Regions from separate parts of the Enterobacter sp. RIT637 genome, predicted to be linked through region 1. Evidence: predicted binding sites of a transcription regulator. Region 1 holds the regulator's gene; each other region holds the start of a gene.
The links. Region 1 encodes Fur, which represses iron uptake genes when iron is present. Its sites were predicted from a motif close to ATAATAATGAGAACNACTATCAA; they were not measured.

Region 1 (3,283 bases):
CGAATCCGCTTTCGCGCGATGAACAGCTGCGTATTAATAAACGCAACCAGCTTAAACGCGATAAAAATCGTGGGCTTAAGCGTGTCGAACTGAAGCTGAACGCCGATGCCGTCGATGCACTAAATGAGCTGGCCGAGGCGCGTAACATCAGCCGCAGCGAACTGATTGAAGAGATGTTAATCACCCAACTTGAGACATTGCGCAGCAAGGCATAAGTCTGAAAATTCCTTTTATTTCCCTTTTCATGTAGCACAGAGTGCAGTCCTGCGCGATAGCTGTTTCCGCAGGGTTGCCTGTTCTGCTATTATTGCCCTTATCCGTGGACAAATTGCGCCACCATACCATTAAGTTTCAAGAGGTTATTTTACTCATGGCAATCATCGGCATTTTCTTCGGCAGTGATACCGGCAATACCGAAAATATCGCAAAAAACATTCAAAAACAGCTCGGTAAAGACGTTGCCGATGTGCACGACATCGCCAAGAGCAGCAAAGAAGATCTCGAAGGTTATGACATCCTGCTGCTGGGTATCCCGACCTGGTACTACGGTGAAGCACAGTGTGACTGGGACGATTTCTTCCCAACCCTGGAAGAAGTTGACTTCAACGGTAAGCTGGTCGCGCTGTTCGGTTGCGGCGATCAGGAAGACTACGCAGAATACTTCTGTGACGCACTGGGCACCATCCGCGACATCATTGAACCACACGGTGCGGTGATTGTCGGCCACTGGCCAACGGCGGGTTACCACTTTGAAGCCTCTAAAGGCCTGGCAGACGACGACCACTTTGTCGGCCTGGCCATCGACGAAGACCGTCAGCCGGAACTGACCGCTGAACGCGTTGAGAAATGGGTTAAGCAGATCCGTGAAGAGCTGAACCTCGACGACATTCTTAACGCCTGATTTCCCGGTGGCGCAACTCAGGTTGCGCCCGTTTACCAGGTAAAACCGATTAAATTAATTGCTACAAACTTTTAACTTTTTCGTTCAGACCTGTACAATATCCCCCTGGTAAAAAGTGGATGCCATCGAACAAGTTTGTTGGTGATACCACGTTTTTATAAGCATACTTTGCTTGAGACTTGCAGTTTTCATTTAGCCATGGCAGTTCTATAATGAGACGCATTATCCCAAGTGCATTTTCTGTCACTTCTTCTTTAGAAGTGAATCGTTTAGCAACAGGACAGATTCCGCATGACTGACAACAATACCGCATTAAAGAAGGCTGGCCTGAAAGTAACGCTTCCTCGGTTAAAAATCCTTGAAGTGCTTCAGGGGCCAGACAATCACCATGTCAGTGCGGAAGACCTCTACAAACGTCTTATCGACATGGGTGAAGAGATTGGGCTGGCAACCGTGTATCGTGTGCTGAACCAGTTCGATGACGCGGGCATTGTTACCCGTCATAACTTCGAGGGCGGTAAATCCGTTTTCGAGCTGACCCAACAGCACCATCACGATCACCTGATCTGCCTCGATTGTGGCAAGGTTATTGAATTTAGCGATGATTCCATCGAATCACGCCAGCGTGAAATCGCCGCTCGTCATGGCATTCGCCTGACCAACCACAGCCTGTACCTGTATGGTCACTGCGCTGAAGGCGATTGCCGTGAAGACGACCACGCGCACGACGCGAAATAATATCGTGTTTATACTCTGAGCCAGCCGTAAGGTTGGCTTTTTTTTTGCCTGTTTTTGGGCAAAAAAAAAGCCCGGTGGCACAGCGCCACCGGGCGTAAAGCAACTTATTTATTGTTACTGCGAATATCGCTCCAGATCTTATCGCAACGCTTCGCCACTTCCTGATCGTTACCGGTTTTACGTGCCTGAATGCAGGCCTGGTAATCCATCACGCGAACATTCTCCTGCGTCGCAAACTGCTCATGCGCTTTCTCTTTCTTCAGCACGTCCAGCACGCTCTGACAGGCTTCGATTTTCTCCGGCGACCCTTCCGCTGTATTGATACAGGCGCTATAGGCCTCCTTCAGGCGGGAATCTTCTTTTGGTGCCTCAGTCTGAGCACACGCCACCAGCCCTGATGCCAGCAACGCGACGATTACGATTTTTTTCATCATGTGCAGTCTCCATACCGGCGGGACAACATTACCCGCCGGTGTGTTCATCAGAAGATAGTGAATGGCGCGATGACCATGAATTTCACGTCACGTTCATCCTGGAAGATGTTGCCGTAACCGCCCGCGTAGCTCGGGATATCGGAGTGGTTGTCATACTGCGTGAAGTGCAGTTTGAACATCGTCCCTTTTGCACGTCCATCCTGCAGGGTGTAGATCGCATCCAGGCTGTAAGAAGACTCTTTCAGACGATAGTTTGGATCGTAGTACGCGTCCGGTGTTGCCATATCCGCAGGTTTTGCGTCCCAGGCGTAAGCGTAAGAGGCACCCACCGCCCAGCCAGGCAGGTTCCAGTTTTTCAGGTCATACATCGCACCGAAGAACACCGCTTTTTCGCCGTCGGCGTTGAAGTCAGAGCGGTTATCCCACCAGATGTCGAGACGACCGTTCGAGGACGCGTAGGTTGGCGTCATACGCTGCAGGAAATAGCCCTGCTGCCCTTCTGCCTTCACCCATGTTCCTTCCAGACGTAAATCAACCTGGCCCACTTTGTAGCCGAAGGTCAGCGCCTGCAGCCATGCAGTGCCGTCATAGATATCGTTAACGGTGCCATTGCTGGCTTTATCGCGCGTGCCGTAGAACTGGTAGCTGGTGCTCAGCGGGCTGCCCACAACATCAAATTTGTAGCTGGCTTTAGCAAAATACTGATCGATATAACCTTCCGCCTGACCAAATGCAGCTTCCAGGACCAGATCGTTTTTGAAGTCGTATTTCGCGCCCAGCGAGTGGAGGTAATCGACTTTGGTTTTCTTATCGTTCTGGTAGAACTTGTCCATCTCAATGTGCCACGGTGCTTTGTACTCGTTGGTCCACATATAGGAGAAGCTCAACGCACCCGCATCGCCGTAGTCAAAGTTAGCCCCGGCTTCCGCGCCCTGGTAGGTACCCGGCATAAAGCTCCAGTGCGGCGCTAACAGCGTTTGGCCGGTTGGCTGAATATAGCCCCCACGTGCCCATACCGGGCCGTATTTGAATTTCGCTGCTGCCTTGTACAGGCTGACACCGCTTTTATCGCCAGACCAGTCTTCTTTATACGCTTTGTTACTGGAGGAGAAGGCGATTTCGTTCGGGTGGCCGCTGTCACCGTTTTCCGCCATTTCAATGGCGGTGAACGCAGCAATATCCAGACCGAACATATCCGCGGCATAGCCTG
Region 2 (3,283 bases), on a different contig from region 1:
CATCACCGACGGCACGTTGCAGCCAAAGCCAACGATCAGCGGCACGAAGGATTTACCCGGCAGCCCCAGCGCCTGCATCAGGCGATCCATCACGAACGCCGCGCGAGCCATATAGCCGGAGTCTTCGAGGAAGGAGAGGAACAGGTACATCATGCCGATCTGTGGCACCAGCGGCAGCACGGTGTTGATACCGCCGCCAATCCCCTGGGCGAGGAAGATGGTCAGCCATTCCGGGAAGTGCAGGGTGTAGCCCAGCCACTGGATACCGTGCACGAAGATCGCCACGGAACCGGCGTCAAAGACAGGCTGGAGCGCGCCGCCGATGTTAATGGCAAGCAGGAACATCAGGTACATCACCAGCAGGAAGATGGGCAAACCGAGGAAGCGGTTGAGCACGATTTTATCTACGGCGGCGGTAAAGCGGCTGGGTTCGGCCGTCAGGGCGTTGCTGACCACGTCGCAAATCGCGGCGATGGCCTGATAGCGCGCGTCCGCGATGTGCAGCGCCGGGTCATCCAGCTCGTCGCTCAGGCGTGCCAGCGCCACGTCGAGTTTATCTGCTGCGTCACCGGCATAGGCGCGGCTGTAGATATCGCCTTCCAGCATTTGCAGGCCGAGCCATTGACGCTGTCTGGCAGGCATGGCGGTGTCCATCTCCTGCGCCAGCTGGCTGGCTTCGCGAAGCAGCGGCTGCGCGTAGTGCACCAGTTCAACGTCGGCGTTACCTGCGTGGCGGTCAACGGCCAGCTTCAGGGCGTCAATGCCGCGCCCGCGGGTAGAGACCAGCGGAACCACCGGGCAGCCCAGGCGGGAGGAGAGGGCATCGACGTCGATGCGCAATTTCTGCTTCTCAGCGATATCAAGCATGTTAAGCGCCACGATGCAGGGAATACCCAGCTCAAGCAGCTGCAGCGTCAGATAGAGATTGCGCTCAAGGTTGGACGCATCCACCACGTTGATGAGCAGATCCGCATCGCCGCTCAGAATATAGTGACAGGCGATCTGCTCATCGAGCGATGTCTGAGAGGAAATCGTGGTGAGCGAATAGGTGCCCGGCAGGTCAACCAGCGTGACCTGATTGTCCGTCGTCGTGAACTGGCCTTCTTTACGCTCAACCGTCACGCCTGCCCAGTTGCCGACACGCTGGCGCGCACCGGTTAACTGATTAAATAAGGTTGTCTTGCCGGAATTAGGATTGCCAATTAAGCCAATAGTTAATTTTTTCATTGTAATAGACTCACTGAACCGCTGGCTTGTTATTGAGATAACGCTTCGACTTCAATTAAGGCGAGGTCTTTCTTACGCAGTACCAGATTGACGCGTCGGGTTTCGATATGAACGGGGTCGCCCAGCGGGGCCACGCGTACTACCTGGAATGACGAGCCGGGCAGCATGCCTAATGACAAGAGCTTTTGCCGATAGGCGGGGCTAATTTCACGAGTAAAACCGGTAATTTTCCATGCACTGTCTGGAGTGAATTGCATAGCGCCTGATTCCACGAGAGGTTAAATAATCTACACAATGATGATAATGAGAATAGTTTTTATCAGCAATATTAAAACTGTGACGGAATGTTGTTAATCGTATTAATTTGCGGTCTGATTGACCTTGCTCAATATTTGCAGAATTACCCGGGAAGGAATAAAAAACTTATTTGTTAATGGAGTGATAAATAATGGTTTAAATATAGGGGCGCCATATTTATTGTAATTCCCAGCGGCCTGCTTGCCGGGCGGCACTGCGTTTGCCCGGCCTACAAAACCGTAGGCCCGGTAAGCGTAGCGCCACCGGGCATTGACAACCTTAGCGTTTCTTACCCATTGCCGCTGCCAGCGCATCCATCATCGCGCTGTTGCCCGCAGGCTGGGCGTCACGTCCGCGCGGTTTCGCGGCCTTCGCGGCCGGACGCTGCTGCTCGCGACCGCCGCCGTTGCCACGGCGCGCGTTGCTTTCGCCCGGCTGCTCGTCCAGACGCATGGTCAGGGCGATACGCTTGCGCTGCAGGTCCACTTCCAGCACTTTCACCTTCACAATGTCGCCCGCTTTGACCACGGTGTGCGGGTCTTCAACGAACTTGTCGGCGAGGGAAGAGATATGGACCAGACCGTCCTGATGCACGCCGATATCCACAAACGCGCCAAAGTTGGTCACGTTGGTGACCGCACCTTCGAGCACCATGCCCGGCAGCAGATCGTTCATCGTCTCCACGCCGTCAGCAAAGGTCGCCGTTTTGAACTCAGGACGCGGATCGCGGCCCGGTTTTTCCAGCTCTTTGATGATGTCGGTGACCGTCGGTACACCGAACTGTTCGTCGGTGAAATCCGATGCTTTCAGGTTACGCAGCGCGCTGCTGTCGCCCATCAGTTCTTTCAGCGCCTGTTGGGTCGCGGCCAGAATGCGCTCCACAACAGGGTAGGCTTCCGGGTGAACGGTAGAGGCATCCAGCGGGTTATCGCCGTGGTTGATGCGCAGGAAGCCCGCGCACTGTTCAAAGGCTTTCGGCCCCAGACGGCTCACCTTCAGCAACTGCTGACGGTTCTGGAACTGACCGTTCTCATCGCGCCAGGAGACGATGTTCTGCGCCATCATGCGGGTTAAGCCCGCCACGCGGGTCAGCAGGGGAACCGACGCGGTGTTCAGGTCGACGCCAACAGCGTTTACGCAGTCTTCCACGACCGCATCCAGCTTGCGCGCCAGCTGTGTCTGGCTCACGTCGTGCTGATACTGGCCCACGCCGATGGACTTCGGATCGATTTTCACCAGCTCCGCCAGCGGATCCTGCAGGCGGCGAGCGATTGAAACCGCACCGCGCAGGGAAACGTCAAGGTCCGGGAACTCCAGTGCCGCCAGCTCGGACGCGGAATAGACGGATGCCCCCGCTTCGCTGACGATCACTTTCTGCGCCGTCACTTTCGGGAACTGCTTCTGCACGTCGAGGTAGAAGCGCTCGGTTTCACGTGAGGCCGTACCGTTGCCGATGGCGACCAGCTCAACGTTGTACTTCTCGCACAGCGCCGCCACCACGACGGCCGCTTTGGCTGCCTGGCCGGTGTGCGGATAAATGGTGTCAGTCGCCACCAGCTTGCCGGTGCCGTCAACCACAGCGACCTTCACGCCGGTACGCAGGCCCGGGTCGAGACCCATGGTTGCGCGCAGTCCTGCAGGAGCGGCCATCAGCAGGTCGTGCAGGTTACGGGCGAAAACGTTAATCGCTTCATCTTCAGCGCGCTCGCGTACGGTGCCCATCAACTCGGTTTCGAGGTGCATCAGCACCTTGATGCGC
Region 3 (3,283 bases), 160 kb from region 1:
GTTGGCCACGCACTGGCCGCATGAGATTTCCGGTGGGCAGCAGCAGCGCGTTGCGCTGGCCCGCGCGCTGGCCCAGCGTCCGTCAGTCATGCTGCTCGACGAACCCTTTTCTGCGCTGGATACCGGGCTGCGCGCCATGACGCGCAAAGCGACCGCCGACCTGCTGGCGGAGGCTGGCGTGGCCTCGATTCTGGTGACGCACGACCAAAACGAAGCCTTGTCCTTTGCCACCCAGGTTGCCGTGATGCGTGCCGGACGCTTCAGCCAGGTGGGTACGCCTTACGACGTGTACTCCCGGCCCGTTGACGAAGAGACCGCGCTGTTTCTTGGCGATGCGGTGATCCTGCCCGCTCAGCTCTCCGGTGGGTACGCGATGTGCGCGCTGGGTGAAGTGCCCACGGACAATGCCCGTGCGACAGGAGAGGGCAGAGTGATGATGCGCCCGGAACAGTTGCGCGTAACGGCATGCGCCCCGAATGAAAGCCCTGTCTCGATTATTGATGTGGATTTCACGGGCCATTTGTCCACGCTCACCCTTGCTTTAGCCGGGCAACCGGAGCCTGTTGTTCTGAAAACGGTCAGTCAGGCAGGGTGGAACCCCGGCGCGGCTGTGCGCATTGATATCTCGGGCGTCGCGCGCGTTTTTGAATATTCTTAATATTCGTTAGTTATTTCATGCAATGGGTTGTTATAAAAGAATTTTCCCGAACATGTGGAATTTCCTGAGATTCTCTACCATGCTCAATACACCTCATCATCGTGTGTGAGGATTTTCGTAGTTGCTGATTAATCTCAAGGAAAAAAGGTTATGAAAAAAACGACTGCTATTTTGTTGGGAACCGCGTTTCTGTTTACCACTAATGCCTTTGCTGCTGAACTGCTGACGAAAAACGAATTCGAGAAAGTAGAATCACAGTATGAAAAAATCGGTACTGTTAACACTTCAAATGAAGTATCGATTGATGATGCTAAGAAAGAGCTGATTGAGAAAGCAGACAAACAAGGCGCTGACGTGCTGGTGCTGACCTCCGGTAATACCAACAACAAAATTCACGGCACTGCCGATATCTACAAGAAAAAATAATGTTATTGCAGCCACCCCCTCTGTGGGGTGGCTGTTCTCGTCCTGCTCCCCCGTCCTGATTAACCTCTTTTCGCAACCAGAAATGTGCGGTTACACTTGATAACGCATAGATAATGCGTATAGTTCTCATTTGCATTGCATTTAACACCATTCTAAGGCCCGACCACGGGTCATTTTTGCGCGCACATTTAAACGAGTTAATCATGAACAACACCACAATGCATAAAACGCTGCTGGCGCTTGCCATTGGCGCAGTGACGCATTCCGCACTGGCGGCGGATGAAAAAAAAGAGGACACCCTCGTCGTCCAGGCTGCGGCGGAGAGTGATTTCACACCCGGCGGCGACCAGCTGGTGCCCGCCTTCCTCGACGGGCAGGTGGCAAATGGCGGACGCATGGGGATGCTCGGTCAGCAGAACGCCATGGACGTGCCGTTCAATATCATCAGCTATACCTCGAAGCTGGTGGAAGATCAGCAGGCGAAAACCATTGCCGACGTGGTCGCCAACGACGCGGGCGTGCAGTATGTTCAGGGGTACGGCAACAGTGCGGAAACGTTCCGTATTCGTGGCCTGAAGTTCGACGGCGATGACATGACCTTTGGCGGCTTGTCCGGCGTGCTGCCGCGTCAGGTGGTGGATGCCCAGATGGTCGACCGCATTGAAATCTTCAAAGGGGCCAACTCGCTGATGAACGGTGCGGCAAGCTCCGGCGTAGGCGGGATGATCAACCTTGAGCCGAAACATGCGGGCGAGACGCCGCAGGCAAAAGTGGGCGTGGACTACACCTCGGATTCCCAGATTGGCACCACGCTGGACGCGGGCCGTCGCTTTGGTGATAACGACCAGTTTGGCGCGCGCGTGAACCTCGTCCATCGTGAAGGGGAAACCGGCGTACCGAACGATCGCCGCCGCACCACGCTGCTCTCCACCGGCCTGGACTACAAAGGCGACCGCTTCCGCACCTCGCTGGACCTGGGCTATCAGAAGAAAACCTTCCACGGCAGCCCGACCAGCGTCAACATCTCGGCGGTGGATTTCGTGCCTGAACCGCCGAAAAACGATCGCAACTTCTCGCAGAAGTGGGCCTACAGCAATATCGAAAACGAATTTGGGATGTGGCGCAGCGAGTACGACATTACCGGCGGCTGGACCGCCTATACCGGCCTGGGCGCGCAGCACGCGCATGAAGAAGGGATCTACAGCGCGCCGAAGCTGGTGGACAAGAGTGGCAAGGCGACGGTCAGCCGTCTGGATACCAACCGCATCAGCGATTCCGTCAGCGGGATGGCGGGCATTCGCGGTAACTTCACTACCGGCTTCGTCTCGCACAAGGTCAACGTCGGGTATTCCGCGATGACTAAAAACGAAAAAATCGCGTGGAAAATGTCGGCGGCGAAGGATAACCCGACCACCAACATCTATCACAACACCGGCGTCGATATGCCGGACAGCACTAACTTCAACGGCTCCGGCGGGAAATACAGCGATCCGCTGACCAGCGGGCGCACCCGTACGCAGGGCTGGCTGCTGAGCGATACCCTGGGCGTGCTGGACGATAAGCTGCTGTTCACCGCCGGGGCGCGCCATCAGAAAGTGGTCGTTCGCGGGTATAACAAAATTACCGGCGCAGAGAACGACGCGGACGGTTTCGACGGCAGCCGCTGGATGCCCACCTACGGCGTGGTCTACAAGCCGTGGGAGGAAATTTCCCTCTACGCCAACCACACCGAAGCGCTGCAGCCGGGCAAAACCGCACCTAATACCGCCACCAACTACGGCCAGAGTACCGGTATCGTTCACTCTAAGCAGAACGAAGTGGGCGTGAAGGCGGACTTCGGCCGCGTGGGCGGATCGCTTGCGCTGTTTGAAATCAAAATGCCGTCGGCAATCCTCGACGACAGCGGCCACTACGGTCTGGACGCCGAGCAGCGTAACCGTGGCGTGGAGCTGAACGTCTTCGGCGAGCCGATGCTGGGGATGCGCCTGAACGCCAGTGCCACCTGGCTGCAGGCGGAGCTGACCAAAACTAAAAACGGCGTGAATCAGGGCAACGATGCGATCGGTATTCCGAATTTCTACGCCGTGCTGGGCGCAGAATACGACATCAAGCCCGTTGACGGTTTGACGGCGACCGCCCGCGTGAACCACTCCGGCACGCAGTACGCTGACCTGGCAAACACCAAAAAGCTGGACAGCT

Region 2: a site for Fur is predicted at 1,525-1,547, ahead of feoA (ferrous iron transporter A). Genes of this name have one in related genera too.
Region 3: a site for Fur is predicted at 1,198-1,220, ahead of K5E19_RS06920 (TonB-dependent siderophore receptor). Genes of this name have one in related genera too.

What each region holds. Positions count from the first base shown of each region.
Region 1 is NZ_JAIHAZ010000003.1:160,267-163,549, reverse strand. It holds gene ybfE (LexA regulated protein) at 1-215, shown strand, start outside; gene fldA (flavodoxin FldA) at 371-901, shown strand; gene fur (ferric iron uptake transcriptional regulator) at 1,193-1,639, shown strand; gene chiQ (ChiQ/YbfN family lipoprotein) at 1,744-2,070, opposite strand; gene chiP (chitoporin ChiP) at 2,121-3,283, opposite strand, start outside.
Region 2 is NZ_JAIHAZ010000011.1:48,371-51,653, forward strand. It holds gene feoB (Fe(2+) transporter permease subunit FeoB) at 1-1,227, opposite strand, end outside; gene feoA (ferrous iron transporter A) at 1,257-1,484, opposite strand; gene K5E19_RS15890 (Tex family protein) at 1,804-3,283, opposite strand, start outside.
Region 3 is NZ_JAIHAZ010000003.1:2,070-5,352, forward strand. It holds gene K5E19_RS06910 (ABC transporter ATP-binding protein) at 1-658, shown strand, start outside; gene yahO (DUF1471 family periplasmic protein YahO) at 809-1,084, shown strand; gene K5E19_RS06920 (TonB-dependent siderophore receptor) at 1,288-3,283, shown strand, end outside.